3 regions of the Kurthia sp. YJT4 genome follow, and region 1 is predicted to be linked to each of the others. Evidence: riboswitches for the same ligand, from Rfam matches in the RefSeq annotation. Region 1 holds a riboswitch; each other region holds the start of a gene.
What was found. Region 1 has a riboswitch for S-adenosylmethionine ahead of QN089_RS01405 (MetQ/NlpA family ABC transporter substrate-binding protein). Riboswitches for the same ligand answer to the same signal wherever they lie in the genome.
Positions count from the first base shown of each region.

Region 2: linked by a shared signal. The riboswitch ahead of QN089_RS05300 (aminotransferase class I/II-fold pyridoxal phosphate-dependent enzyme) and the one ahead of QN089_RS01405 (MetQ/NlpA family ABC transporter substrate-binding protein) in region 1 are both predicted to bind S-adenosylmethionine.
Region 3: linked by a shared signal. The riboswitch ahead of QN089_RS13180 (bifunctional homocysteine S-methyltransferase/methylenetetrahydrofolate reductase) and the one ahead of QN089_RS01405 (MetQ/NlpA family ABC transporter substrate-binding protein) in region 1 are both predicted to bind S-adenosylmethionine.

Region 1 is NZ_CP126689.1:276,426-281,427, reverse strand. It holds gene QN089_RS01415 (carbon-nitrogen family hydrolase) at 1-613, opposite strand, end outside; gene QN089_RS01410 (pyridoxal phosphate-dependent aminotransferase) at 727-1,917, shown strand; SAM riboswitch class I at 2,006-2,120, shown strand; gene QN089_RS01405 (MetQ/NlpA family ABC transporter substrate-binding protein) at 2,202-3,023, shown strand; gene QN089_RS01400 (methionine ABC transporter ATP-binding protein) at 3,053-4,078, shown strand; gene QN089_RS01395 (methionine ABC transporter permease) at 4,065-4,733, shown strand; gene QN089_RS01390 (glycine C-acetyltransferase) at 4,990-5,002, opposite strand, start outside.
Region 2 is NZ_CP126689.1:1,107,812-1,112,813, forward strand. It holds gene msrB (peptide-methionine (R)-S-oxide reductase MsrB) at 1-337, shown strand, start outside; gene QN089_RS05295 (aminotransferase class I/II-fold pyridoxal phosphate-dependent enzyme) at 384-1,550, opposite strand; gene QN089_RS05300 (aminotransferase class I/II-fold pyridoxal phosphate-dependent enzyme) at 1,543-2,664, opposite strand; SAM riboswitch class I at 2,741-2,847, opposite strand; gene QN089_RS05305 (SH3 domain-containing protein) at 2,990-3,547, opposite strand; gene QN089_RS05310 (methyl-accepting chemotaxis protein) at 3,728-5,002, opposite strand, start outside.
Region 3 is NZ_CP126689.1:2,657,132-2,662,133, reverse strand. It holds gene QN089_RS13195 (Na+/H+ antiporter) at 1-374, opposite strand, end outside; gene hemG (protoporphyrinogen oxidase) at 547-1,959, shown strand; gene QN089_RS13185 (class A sortase) at 1,982-2,647, shown strand; SAM riboswitch class I at 2,834-2,942, shown strand; gene QN089_RS13180 (bifunctional homocysteine S-methyltransferase/methylenetetrahydrofolate reductase) at 3,035-4,891, shown strand; gene metH (methionine synthase) at 4,872-5,002, shown strand, end outside.

The DNA.
Region 1 (5,002 bases):
TATCTTTATTGCGACTAATGCGATTGACTGCTACCACAAAACATTGATTTTCAATTGCACGTGCTTGTAATAATGTTTTCCAATGATCAATTCGTGCAGTTGGCCACTGCGCTGAAACGAATAATACTTTTGCGCCGTTTAATGCGTGTAGACGTAACCATTCTGGAAAACGAATATCGTAGCAAATCACACCTGCCGCATCTAAATCACCCAGTTTGAAATTATTTTGTGTGTTACCAGAAGATAAATGCAAGTGTTCATCCATCAAGCGGAATAAGTGTGCTTTATCGTATTCGCCTACTAGCTCACCCTCATTATTGTAGACGAGCATCGTATTATAGAATTTGTCGCCCTTTTTCGTTGCGACTGAACCGCCCACAATATGAACATGCAATTCTTTTGCTAATTGTGATAAAAAGGCTTTTGTTCTTTCTCCGTCAACATCCGCAAGACCTTCAAGTTTTTCAAGTGCGTAACTCGTATTCCACATCTCTGGTAGAATGACAATTTCCGCCCCTTTATTTGCAGCTTCTCGAATTAATTCTTCCACACGAGAAAAATTTTTTTCAACATCGCCAAAAGCAACTTGTAGCTGAATACAACCTAATTTCATCTCTCCACCACCTAGACTTTTTTTCTGAAAAGTATTATGATTCACGATAAAACTTCTACTATTCAGAATATTTCTTTCTCTATCATAACAAAAAAGCCAAAGGAGGCAACCAAATGCCTTATTCTGATTTACTCAAAAAATTACCTGAACAATTTTTCGCGAAACTCGCAAAACGTGTAGCCGAAAAAGTTGCAGAAGGTCACGATATTATTAATTTAGGTCAGGGAAATCCAGACCGCCCGACACCTCCTCATATCGTCAAGGCGATGCAAGAGGCAACAGCCGATGTCGCGAATCATAAATATTCACCGTTTCGTGGAATTGATGAATTAAAAGAGGCGATTGTGACATTTTATAAACGTGAATATGATGTAACACTCGATGCTGAAACAGAAGTCGCTGTGCTATTCGGTGCGAAAGCTGGTCTAGTAGAACTGCCGATGACACTCTTAAATGCTGGCGATACCATGTTACTTCCTGACCCTGGCTATCCCGACTATTTATCAGGTGTCGCACTTAGTCATGTAAACTTTGAAACGATGCCACTTCTTGCTGAAAATCAGTTTTTACCTGATTATGCGGAAATTGCACCTGATATTTTAGAACGTGCAAAATTGATGTATTTGAATTACCCGAATAATCCTACAGGTGCTACAGCGACACCTGCATTTTTTGAAGAAACGGTACAGCTTGCAAAACAACATGACTTCGTTGTTATGCATGACTTCGCTTATGGAGCGCTTGGTTTTGATGATGTAAAACCACCTAGCTTTTTACAAACAGAAGGTGCAAAAGAGATCGGTGTTGAATTTTATACCTTATCGAAAACGTATAATATGGCAGGATGGCGTGTTGGCTTTGCTGTTGGCAATAAAGAAGTGATTGCAGGACTTAATTTGCTACAAGATCACCTTTATTGCAGCATTTTCCCAGCGATTCAAGTTGCCGCAGCACATGCATTAACAGGTCCACAAGATTGTGTAGAAGAACAATTAACTGTATATGAAGCTCGTCGTGAAGCATTGATTCAAGCATGTTCAAAGGTTGGATGGTCTGTCACTGCACCTGCGGGTAGCTTTTTTGCTTGGTTAAAAGTGCCTGAGGGTTATACGAGTGAAACTTTTGCAGATCTTCTCTTAGAGAACGCTTCTGTTGCAGTTGCAGCAGGTAATGGATTCGGTCTACATGGTGAGGGTTACGTTCGCGTTGGTTTACTCGTATCGCCTGAACGATTAGTTGAAGCTGTAGAACGTATTGCACATCTACCTGAATTTTCGACTGTTTTTCGCTCGAAAGTGCATTAATTTTGTTTTCTCAAGAAAATAATGTTTGACTTTACTGAAAATTAACTATAGATTGAATATATCAAATAGTTATATAAAAATATAAAATCTCTTATCAAGAGTAGCTGAGGGACTGGCCCTATGAAGCTCGGCAACCTTCCAATACATCGGTATTGTGAAAGGTGCTAATTCCAGCAAGATGACAAAATCTTGATAGATAAGAGAGGTAAAACCAACACTTTCACCTCTCTTTTTGTTAAGAGAGGTTTTTTTATATGCTACATACAAAAAGGAGCGTTTTATTTATGAAAAAAGCAACAGGAATCGTATTATCACTTGTATTATCAGCATCAGTATTAGCAGCATGTGGGAAGAAAACAGAAGATAGCCAAGCAGCAGCCGAAGATAACAAATTAGTATTAGGTGTAACGGGCGGACCACACGAAGAAATCGCAAAAAAAGCAGCGGAAGTAGCGAAAAAAGATGGTTTAGATGTTGAGATTAAAGCATTCTCTGATTATGTATTACCGAATACTTCTCTTGTAGAAGGCGACTTGGATGCAAACAGTTTCCAAACACTAACTTTCTTAGCGAACTTCAATAAAGAGAAAAATGAAAACCTTGTATCAGTTGGTACAACAATTTTAACGCCAATGGGTCTATATTCGAAAAAGGTGAAGAAATTAGAAGATTTAAAAGCGGGTTCAACAATCGCAATTCCAAATGATGCGGCGAATGGTGATCGTGCCTTACAAGTACTAGCAAGCAAAAAAGTTATTTCTCTAAAAGATACTGGCGATAAATTGGCAACACCGAAAGATATTGCAGAAAACAAAAATAAATTTAAATTTGTAGAACTAGAAGCTTCACAATTACCACGTCAATTAGACGAAGTAGATGCAGCAATGATTAATACGAACTTCGTTTTAGAAGCAGGCATTGATCCAAAAACAGCGCTACTACGTGAAAATACAGATTCACCACATATCAACGCAATTGTTGTAGAAGAATCACATAAAAATGACGCAGATGTAAAAAAATTCGTTAAAGCTTATCACTCAGAGACAGTGAAAAAATTCATTGAAGATGAATTTGACGGTGCAGTAATCCCTGTATTCGATAAGTAAACGGTTAGATTGAAAAGGAGGAGTCATCTATGATTGAGCTGAAAAATATTGAGAAAAATTTCGTTTCAAATAAAAAAGTCGTAACTGCTGTAAGAGATGTCAATCTTACAGTACCTGCTGGAGAAATTCATGGTGTTATTGGCTATAGTGGTGCTGGTAAAAGTACATTAATTCGTTGTGTGAATCTACTTGAACAACCATCAAAAGGACAAGTTCTAATCGATGGGAAAGATTTAACGAAGTTATCGGCATCTGGTTTGCGTAAAGTACGCAGTAAAGTCGGTATGATTTTCCAACACTTTAACTTATTAAAAACAGTCACAGTGTATGAAAATATCGCGATTCCATTAAAGCTAGCGGGTGTACCGAAAAAAGAATTAGATGCACGTGTACAAAAATACCTACAAATTGTTGGTTTAGAAGACCGCGCAACGAACTATCCTGCTCAACTTTCTGGCGGGCAGAAACAACGTGTCGCGATTGCACGCGCCCTATCACTTGAACCGACTATTTTATTAAGCGATGAAGCGACTTCAGCACTTGACCCAGAAACGACGGATTCAATTTTAGATTTACTCCTAAAAATCAATCGTGAGCTTGGCATTACGATTTTATTAATTACACATGAAATGAATGTTATTCAAAAAATTTGCGACCATGTCTATGTGATGGAGAACGGTTCAGTTGTGGAACAAGGCTCGACAATTGAATTGTTCACAAATCCACAACATGCGACAACACGTAAATTTTTAAATACAATTTCACAACGTCAATTAAGTGATTCACTTATTGATTCCCTTCATGTAACAGGTGATGTAACACGTCTTACATTCGTTGGTGCAAGCACAGGGCAACCTGCACTTGCTGAGATTAGTAAACGTTTTGCCGTCACACCAAACATTTTAGCTGCAAATATTATCGAACTTAAAAATGGCATTGTCGGTAACATTACAGTGCATTTAGAAGGCGATGATGCAGCACGAGAACAGGCGTTACAATACCTTGAGCAATCAGGAATTCAAGTGGAACAGTTAGGAGGTCTTGTCTATGCGTGAATTTATTGATCAATGGGGCGATATTTTATGGGAAGGTGCGATTCAAACCTTCCAAATGACAAGTATCTCACTCATTATTGCTATCTTAATTGGTATTCCACTCGGTGTAGCAGTTGTGTTAACACGTCCTGGACAACTTCTGGCAAATCGTTTTTTCTATCAAGTTTTAAATATTATCATTAATATTGTACGTTCAATTCCATTTATCATTTTATTATTCTTCATCATTCCATTTACAAAATTCATTGTTGGTACAACGATTGGTGTAGAAGGAATTATCGTACCACTTGTTCTTTATACAGCTCCTTACATTGCACGTCTAATGGAAACAGCTTTATTAGAGGTGGATCATGGTGTCATTGAAGCTTATAAGGCTATGGGTATGAAACGTGGACAAATTATTTGGCACGTATTACTACGTGAAGCACGTCCATCGATTATTTTAGGTTTAACACTTGCGACAGTGAGCTTAATTGGCGCAACAGCTATGGCTGGTCTTGTTGGTGGCGGCGGTTTAGGCGACATCGCTTATCGCTATGGTTTCCAACAATATGAAACACCATTAATGTATGTTGTCGTTATCTTGTTAATCTTACTCGTTCAAGTATTACAAACTATCGGGAATAAATGGTCAGCCCATTTAAAAAGAGATTAGCGCTTCATTTTTACAAAGGGTTCAAAGCCGAAATCAATTGATTTCGGCTTTTTGTATGTTTTGAGACGAAGATAGAAAGTGAAGTTTGGGACATTCGGGTGTCGATTTAGGACATTCGCTGAAGGTGTTGGGTCACTCGCTGCTCGATTTGGGCCATTCAACCGTCCAAACAGGACATTCGAAGGCGAAAATGAGGCACTCGCCCACTCAAACAAAAAAGGCTTCGAAAAATCCGAAGCCTTCATGAATCAATTTATTATTTAATAATG
Region 2 (5,002 bases), 830 kb from region 1:
TAATCATTTTGAAGAGGGAATCTACGTGGATATCGTATCGGGTGAACCATTATTTTCTTCAACAGATAAGTACAATTCAGGTTGTGGTTGGCCTGCTTTTGCCAAACCAATTGATGAAACAGAATTGACAGAATTAGAAGATCGTCGCTTACTTAGTGTTCGTACAGAAGTGCGTAGTAAGGAAGCAGATTCACATTTAGGACATGTCTTCCCAGACGGTCCGAAAGAATTAGGCGGCCTACGCTACTGTATCAATTCAGCGGCACTTCGCTTTATTCCAGTTGCTGACTTAGAAAAAGAAGGTTACGGTAGATATCTAGTACTATTTAATAAATAAAATAATGAAGAGGACCTCAGCTCACGCTGAAGTCCTCTTTTTCTATTTATACAGTTACTTTTGCTTTTTCAAGTGCTTGTGAAATATCTGCAATTAAATCGTCAACATGTTCAAGTCCAACAGATAGACGAAGTAAACCATCTGTAATACCACGTTTTTCACGTTCTTCTTGTGGAATGGCGGCGTGACTCATCGTAACAGGATACGAGAGAATCGACTCGACACCACCTAAACTAACAGCGAAGATTGGGATTTGCATGCTTTCTACAAATACTTTTGTGAAGTCACGAGTTGGTAGTTTAAATGATAGAACGGCACCTCCAGAAGTACTTTGACGCTTATGAATGTCATAACCAGGATGTGTCGGTAATCCTGGGTAGTAAACATCGACTACATCTTCATGTTGTTGTAAAAATTCTGCGATTTTTTGTGCATTACGTGACGACATCTCAAGTCGTGCATGTAATGATTTAATTCCTTGAATGACAGAGAAGCAGTCATGTGGTCCAAGAATACCGCCCATCCCGTTTTGAATCGCGTAAATCGCTTGACCGAGTTCTTCGTCTTTTGTGACAGCGAGCCCTGCAATGACTTCACTATGACCACCTAAAAACTTTGTCGCACTATGCAGTACAACGTCTGCTCCTAAGTCGAGTGGTTTTTGATAAAGAGGTGTCATAAATGTGTTATCAACGAATGTTTTTAATTGGTGCTTCTTCGCAATTTTAACGACACCTTCTAAATCCGTAATCCCAAGCAGTGGATTTGCAGGTGTTTCAGCATAGAGTACAACTGTATTCGGCTGAATCGCTGCTTCAATCGCTTCTAAATCCGTGAAGTCAGCGAAGGTATGCGTAATCCCGTACTTCGGTAAAAGCGTTGTTACAAAGCGATAAGTACCACCATATACTTCGTTCGTTACAACAATATGGTCACCAGCATTTAATGTAAGTAAAGCTGCTGAAATGGCACCGATTCCTGAAGCAAAAGCAAAGCCACGTGAACCATTTTCAAGCTGTGCAATTGTTCGCTCAAGTGCATCGCGCGTTGGGTTACCAGAACGACTATAATCATATGGGCCAAAAGCATCGAAATGCTCTTGGTCGAAGGTAGAAGAAGCGTAAATCGGTACATTAACAGCTCCCGATTTTGCCTCGTAATCATGTTTTGTAGCACCTGTAATTAACGTTGTTTCAATTTGCTCTTTAGTCATGTACAACAGCCTCGCTTTCTAATACGTTAAATACGTTTTGTAAATCCGCAATTAAATCTTCTGCTTCCTCAATGCCAACTGAGAAACGAAGAAGTGAATCATCCACGCCACGCGCATTGCGAATTTCTTCCGGAATGTCTGCATGTGTTTGCGTTGTTGGGTACGTAATAAATGATTCCACACCGCCTAAACTTTCAGCGAAAGCAATCAGTTTTAAATTACGTAAGAATGGATCAATCTGTTTTCCAGATTGTAGACGGAAGGATACCATGCCACCGCGTCCAGCATATAAAACGTCACGTATATGTGGCGACTTCTCTAAAAATGCCACAATCGCCTGAGCGTTTGCTGTATGTTGTTTCATACGAAGGTGTAATGTTTTTAAACCGCGAAGTAGTAACCAGCTATCAAAAGGTGAGAGTGTCATACCAATCGCATTATGTTGTAAGAAAAGACGTTCACTTAGTTCAGTACCTTTTGACACAACCAGTCCTGCTAATACATCATTATGTCCACCAATATATTTTGTGCCACTATGCATAACAATATCTGCACCTAACTCAATTGGGCGTTGATAGTACGGTGTTAAAAATGTATTGTCGACAATCAATAAAATGCCATATTTTTTCGCAATTTTCACACATTCTTCGATAGAAATTTCCTGCATTAAAGGATTCGTCGGCGTTTCTAAGAAAATCGCCTTAACAGGATGTTCAATAACAAGTTGTTCCACCTCTTCAAGAGATGAAAAGTCGTTAAAGATTGCTTGAATACCATATTGTGCTTCATATTGTGTTGCCAGTCGGTATGTGCCACCATATAAATCCTCCGGGTAAATCACTGCATCACCTGTTTTAAATAGCGAGAGGATTAAATGAATTGCAGCCATACCGCTACTACAGGCGAAACAAGCATCTCCGCCTTCTAAACGTGCAAATTCCTCCTCTAATACCAATCGCGTTGGATTTTTTGTACGCGTGTAATCAAAGCCTGTTGATTCTCCAAGACCTGCATGGCGGTAAGCAGTTGAAAGGTAGATTGGGGCGTTGATTGCACCTGTTTTTTCATCTGAATGTGTTCCCACCTGAGTTAAAAGTGTTTCGATTTTTGTCATTGTCCTCATCCTTTTTTGTGTAATAAAAAAAGTTTTCTTCTAATAGTAAGAAGAAAACTCTATGTAAGAGTGATTCTTCTTATCTTCAAGAACTGCGTCTTACTGGATTTAGCACCTGTCCCTTTAAAGAGGGGGTTGCTGAGATTTCATCGGGCCATGTCCCTCCATCTCTCTCGATAAGAAAACCTATTTAATTAATCGATTATTAGTCAATTAATGGAATCTTACCATGCAAACAGCGAAATTTCAAGCTAAATTAAATAATTATTCAGAATTTAGAGAAGATAAAAAAAGAACCGTAGTCTAAACTACGATTCCCATTTGATTATTTTTTTGTCATTGTTACAAAGTCTTTGTAGACGTAATTTTTTTGACCGTTGAAGTCGAACTCAACCCAACCAAATTTACTTGTAGAATTCACATGAATTTTCGTACCTTTTTTCAAAATACCAAGTGATTTTCCTTTTGTTGAAGCTGTTTTATAGTAATATACATTCGATTTAATTGTCGCATTTCCAGCTTTTTTTGAAGGAACTTTTGATACAAGTGTGTCAGTTGTTGGTTTTTTAGTTGTTGTTGGTTTCTTTGTTGTTGGTTTTTTCTTTGTATTCAACTTCACGTGATCTTTTGAAATATAAGCCAATTTATTATTGAACTTCACTTGGTACCAATATGTTGTTTCTTTATAAATCGTAACATTTGTTCCTTTTGTTAATGTACCAAGATTTTTTGATTTTGGTGTAGATGCCGCACGTACGATTACGTCTTTTGACACAACACCTTCTTTTTTTGTGGCAGCAAAAGCTTCCGTAGCAGGTAAAGTATAAGGTAGAGTAGCACCTGTTAACATCCCAAATGCTAATACGTATTTTGTTAATTTCATTTTGAATCACTCCTCGATTGCTTATACTAGCACTTTTTATCATAAAAGAATAGGGAATATCCGTTTATGTTGCGAGAAAAATGTTATTTTATGAAAAATAGGGCATTTGATATGGAAATAAAAAACAAAGACTAGGACAGAAGCAAAGTAAATACTTAGCTAGCCTAGTCTTTGGTCAGATTAAATTTTAAATTGTTGAACTAAATCACGTAATGAATCTGCTTGACGTGACAATTCTTCAGAAGATGCATAAATTTCTTGAATAGATGCAGAGCCTTGTTCAGCCGCCGCTGCCGATTGATCCGCTTGATGTGCTGTATGTTCTGCCATCGAGTTTACTGCGATGAACGACTGCATAACATCTTGACTGACATTCTTCGTCTCAGCGATTCGCGTTACCATGTTTTCAATAATACGAATCGTTTTCTCTGTCTCGCGTGTAATGGCATCGAATGTTTGAATCGTTTCATTCGTAATTTCGACCCCTTGAATGACTTTCGACACGCCAGCCTCATTTTGCTTGACCATGACCGAAATCTCGTCTTGAATCGTGTGTACAATCGTTGCTACTTCACTTGCAGCGCGTTGTGATTGTTCTGCAAGCTTTCGGACTTCATCTGCTACTACCGCGAAGCCTTTACCATGTTCACCTGCACGTGCCGCTTCAATCGCCGCATTTAAGGCAAGTAAGTTCGTCTGTTCAGCAATACTCGTAATCGTTCCGATAATCGATGTGATTTCCTCAGAACTTTCACCAAGACCTGTGACAGTTTGGTTCGTATTCGCAATAACTTCTTCAATCTCCATCATCGATTTTGCAGACTGTTGGATTTTATTTTGTCCTTCTTTTGCTGCTTCACGCATTGTCGCTGAAGTTTGACGTAAATCCTGTGCATCATCATTCAGTTGCAGTGTTGTTTCTTCTAGATGTGACATTTTGTTAGATGATTGCTCCATTGAACGAATCGTCTGTTCGCTGCTCTCTGCGATTTCCGCAGTTGAGTTCGCAATCTGTTGAATTGTTGTCGCGTTTTCCTGTGCAGAAGCAGTCAGTTGTTGGCCACTTGCAGATACATTCTCTGTTAAAGCACTGACTTTTCGCACTAAATTCGCAATCGACTCAATTAATGTGTTTGTACTAGCAGAGATTTGACCAAATTCATCGTCATTTTTAATTTCAAGACGTTTTGTTAAGTCACCACCTGCACTTGCCATATCCAATAGTGAACGATTAATTTTGTGCGTATTCACTTTAATTGTACGGAAGATCGCTGTACCTGACATAAATACGAGAATAATCGACAATAATGTTAAAACGAAGAAAATAATCATCGAAACTTCCGTGCTTTTTTCTACTTTTTTAATTTGTGCATCCGTATTTTTAGCTAATACCTTATTCATCATGTCTATGTGGATATCTACATAGGACATAGCTTTAGCACCTGTTCCAATCTG
Region 3 (5,002 bases), 740 kb from region 1:
GTAGGAGATAGGATGGCAGCAAGTGCAAAGGCAGCAGGGAGTGGAATTGTTGGCACAAGCCAGTGAATAAAATACCCACCGCCGATTGTTGTGATGAGTACCAGTACGATGGCATTCCCTAAAATAGGTAGTCTCATACTCCATAATTCTTTGCGTGGAAAATAGCGTCCATCATTGTATAATAACGGCGCAACAAAAAGTAATAAAAACCATTCGGTATCGAGTTCTAAGTCTAAGCTTGGAACGAAAAGTGCTAAAATAACACCGAGACCAATTTGAATTAAAGCAGTCGGTAAAAATTTTACATAGTGGCTAATAATATTAGACGCTAGTAAACCGATTAATAAAAAGAGTGTAATCATTAATAAATTCATAGCAAGACCCTTTCAAAATAGGATTAATTTAAGGTTACCGTAAATGGAACAAAAAGCTAAATTAAACGCTTGCGTATTTGAAAAGTGTTCAAGAGTTTGTAAGATAAAACAATGTGGTTCCGAGTCAATTTGATTTATACTAAGGAAGAACATGAATGAACGGAGATGACAGATGTTGAGAAAAGTAGTCGTAATTGGTGGCGGTATTACCGGAATGAGTACGATGCATTACTTGCAAAAACAAGCCAAAGAACAAGGGTTGGACCTCGCTTTGACATTGATTGAAAAAGACGCACAAATCGGTGGTAAGATGGTCACAAAACAACGTGATGGTTACTTAATGGAAGTTGGTGCAGATTCCATCGTGTCGCGCCATGCGAGTGTTCGAAAATTAATCGAAGAATTACAATTAGAAGATCGAGTTGTTTATAATGACACAGGCGTTTCATATATTTTAACGGAAAATCAGTTACATGCAATTCCAGAAGATAGCGTGTTTGGAATTCCTATGAATGAACAAGCATTAAATAAAAGTACGCTTATTTCAGAAGAAGGAAAAAAAGCTGTTTTACAAGACTTAGAAAAAACCGAACTCCCTTTTACAACAAATCATTCGGTCGGAGAATTTTTAACATATTATTTAGGTGAAGAAATTGTTCAAAAACAAGTCGCACCTGTTTTATCTGGTGTCTATTCAGGTGATTTGAATAAATTAACAATTGCTTCTACTTTACCCTATTTATTTGAATATAAAAATGAATTTGGAAGTATCATGCGTGGATTTGAAGCAAATAAAGCGTTCTACCAAGAGAATGCCAAAAAGAAATTCATCTCGTTTAAAAATGGCCTAGTAGAATTATTTGAACGAATCGAAGAAACACTAGAGAACGCGACGATTTTAAAAAATACATCGGTGGAATTGTTAAAACAAGACACGAATGGGTATAAGATTCAAATAGATACGGGTGAATGGTTAGATGCAGATGAAGTCGTATTAGCTGTACCGCACCAAGTCGCACAAAAACTATTGAAGGAAGAGCCTTTCCAACGTGATTTTGAAGAACTACAAACGGGTTCTATTATTACAGTTTACTTGGCTTATGATTTACCGAATGATGTGCTACCAGCAGATGGTACAGGATATATTGTATCATCAGGTAATGATGTAGATTGTAATGCATGTACATGGACAAGTCGCAAATGGCGTCATACTTCTAAAGACGATAAGTTACTTATCCGTATGTTTTATAAAAAGAATAATCCTCGTTTTGAAGAATTTTGTCAGATGACAAATGATGAATTAGCACAAATAGCACGTCAAGACATCGAAAAAAGCTTAAAAATAATAGATGAACCAACATGGATTGATGTAAAAAAATGGTTTGATGCGATGCCAATTTATAATTTACAACATAAACAAGCAGTTGAACGTATTGAAAAACAAATGGTGAAATATCATCCACATGTACATTTAGCTGGTTGTTCGTATTATGGTGTGGGGATTGGTTTATGTATTCAAAATGGTGAAGAAGTGGCTACGCGAGTTATGAATCAATTTATTCAAAGACAACGAGAATTCGTATAAAGTGTGAAAGGAGGATTCCATAATGAACAGGAAATTAAGTTTAACGATTGGCATTGTTTTGTTTGTTTTAGGTGTTGCACTAATTTTCAATAAACAAATTATGGGGTTCATCGTGTCACATATGAGTAATCAAGCAATTGAGCAGTTTGATGAACAAAAAGCACAAAATGCGGATGACGTAAGCTTTGATTTTGGTAATGTGGAAAATATTAGCTTACAAGATGTATTAAAGGCACAAATGAATCAAGGTGATGTACATTCAATTGGTGCATTAAGTGTTCCCGATGTATCTTTACAATTGCCTATTTTATACGGAATTTCAAATACAAATCTAGCAATTGGCGCAGGTACATTAAAGAAGGATATGAAGATGGGGCAAGGTAATTATGCATTAGCAGGTCATAATATGAATAATGATAAAACATTATTTAGCCCTTTAACGAAAGCAAAAAAAGGAATGCTTATGTACACAACGGACTATAAGCGTGTGTATACGTATAAAATTACAAAAATCTTTATTACAGAAGCAACTGACGTTCAAGTTATCGAAAATCAAGCTAAAAAAAGACTACTGACGCTCGTTACATGTAATTATGATGGTTCGAAACGATTAATTGTACAAGGTGAGTATGTCAATGCGCGTGACTTTGATTCAAATGCTGGCGATGCATTTACGATAAAAAAATAAAATATGAAGCGTATGAGATGTGAAAAAACCTCATACGCTTTTTTTTAATACCTATTACTGAATTTACGAAATATTGTGATAAAGTAAGCGCTTTTTCGTACAATATTTAGCTGAAAGTGGTAGAAGCTATTGACGGTACTCTATTTAAGAGGTATGATTCTTTTAATATTTTAAAAATTCAATAATTTCTTATCAAGAGAAGCCGAGGGACTGGCCCGACGACGCTTCAGCAACCAGCCATTTAGATGGTCAGGTGCTAATTCCAGAAGGACGTATGGTTCTTAAAAGATAAGAAGGCTTATTTTCAAGTGTCAGTTCAAACCTTCTTATGCAATGTAAGAAGGTTTTTTTATAGCTTTTTTGAAATGAAGGAAGGATGGGGAGTGTATGGGGTTACTAGAAGATTTAAAGACAAAGGTATTAACAGCAGATGGCGCAATGGGGACACTGCTCTATTCATATGGGATTGATTTTTGTTATGAAGAACTGAATGTTCGAAAGCCGGAAGTAATTGAGAATATTCATAAACTATATATTGAAGCGGGCGCTGATGTCATTCAGACGAATACGTACACAGCGAATACGATTAAGTTAGCTCGCTACGGTATTCAAGATGAATATGAAGCACTGAATCGTGCGGGTGTAGAGGTAGCGAAAAGAGCTGCAAAGAATGGCGAGTACGTACTTGGAACAATTGGTGGAATTCGAGGTATTCGTAAGGATGAACATTCACTAGATGAGATTATTGAATCACTTGTTTTACAAGCAAAAGTATTACTTGATGCAGGTGTAGATGGTTTACTACTCGAAACATTTTACGACTTAGAAGAGCTTGAAACATTAGTGAAAACAATTCGCATATTCTCAGATGGACCGATTGTAGCGCAAGTTTCGATGCATGACCCAGGGGTTTTATTAAATGGAATGAAGTTGAATGATGCACTGCAACATTTAGAAAGAGCTGGAGCTGATGTTGTCGGTGTGAACTGTCGGTTAGGCCCGTACCATACAGTGAAGGCGCTTGAAAATGTTGAGCTACCAAAGAACTCGTTCTTATCTGCGTATCCGAATGCAAGTCTACTCGATGTAGAAGAAGGAAAAGTGGTATATGAATCAGAAGCAGAATATTTTGGGCGCGCTGCAGTTGAATTACGTGATGAAGGGGTTCGCTTAATTGGTGGATGCTGTGGAACAACACCTGAACATATTCACGAAGTGAAGAAACATTTATCAGATGTTTTACCAATGGAAAATAAAGAAGTTATCACAACTAAAGAAGAAGTGATTCGTGAAGCTAATGTGTCTAAATTTGAACCACTTCACGAGAAAGTAAAAAAAGGGCGTTCCATTATCGTTGAACTTGATACACCGCGCCATTTAGAAACGGAAAAGTTTTTAGAGGGAGCAGCGATTTTACAAAAAGCGGGCGCCGATATTGTCACAATGGCAGATAATTCACTTGCTTCACCGCGTGTATCGAATGTGGCGATGGGATCGATTTTAAAATATGAAAAGAATGTACGAGCATTAGCACATATTACATGTCGTGACCGTAATTTAATCGGGCTACAATCTCATTTGATGGGCTTAGATGCATTAGGTATTCACGATATTTTAGCTGTGACAGGTGATCCAACAAAGGTAGGGGATTTCCCAGGTGCTACAAGCGTCTATGATGTATCGAGCATTGAATTACTACAATTAATTAAAAAATTAAACGAAGGTATTTCTTTCTCGGGAAAACCACTACGTAAAAAGGCAAACTTCTCTGTAGCGGCAGCATTCAATCCGAATGTACGTGTCGTCGAACGTGCCATTCCACGTTTAGAGAAAAAGATTGAAGCAGGTGCGGATTATTTCATTACACAGCCTGTTTACTCAAAAGAGAAAATTATTGAAATTTATGAAGCAACAAAACATTTAGATACACCGATTTACATCGGAATCATGCCACTAACAAGTTTACGAAATTCTGAGTTTTTACACCATGAAGTGCCAGGCATTAAGTTGTCAGATGAAGTACTTGAACGTATGAAAGCAGCAGATGGCGATAAAGAACGCGCACAGGCAGAGGGTGTCCAAATTGCGAAAGAATTAATTGACACAGCTGCATCACTCTTTAACGGTATTTATCTGATTACACCGTTCATGCGCTACGATATGTCTGTTGAATTAATTCACTACATTAAGGAATTAGATGAAAAGGTTAAGGGAGGAAGTCACATTGTCGAAACATCTCATTGAAGAAAGAATTAAAGATCATATTCTCGTATTAGATGGTGCGATGGGTACCATGTTACAAAATGCGAATTTAACGCCAGATGACTTTGGGGGCGATGAATATGATGGTTGTAA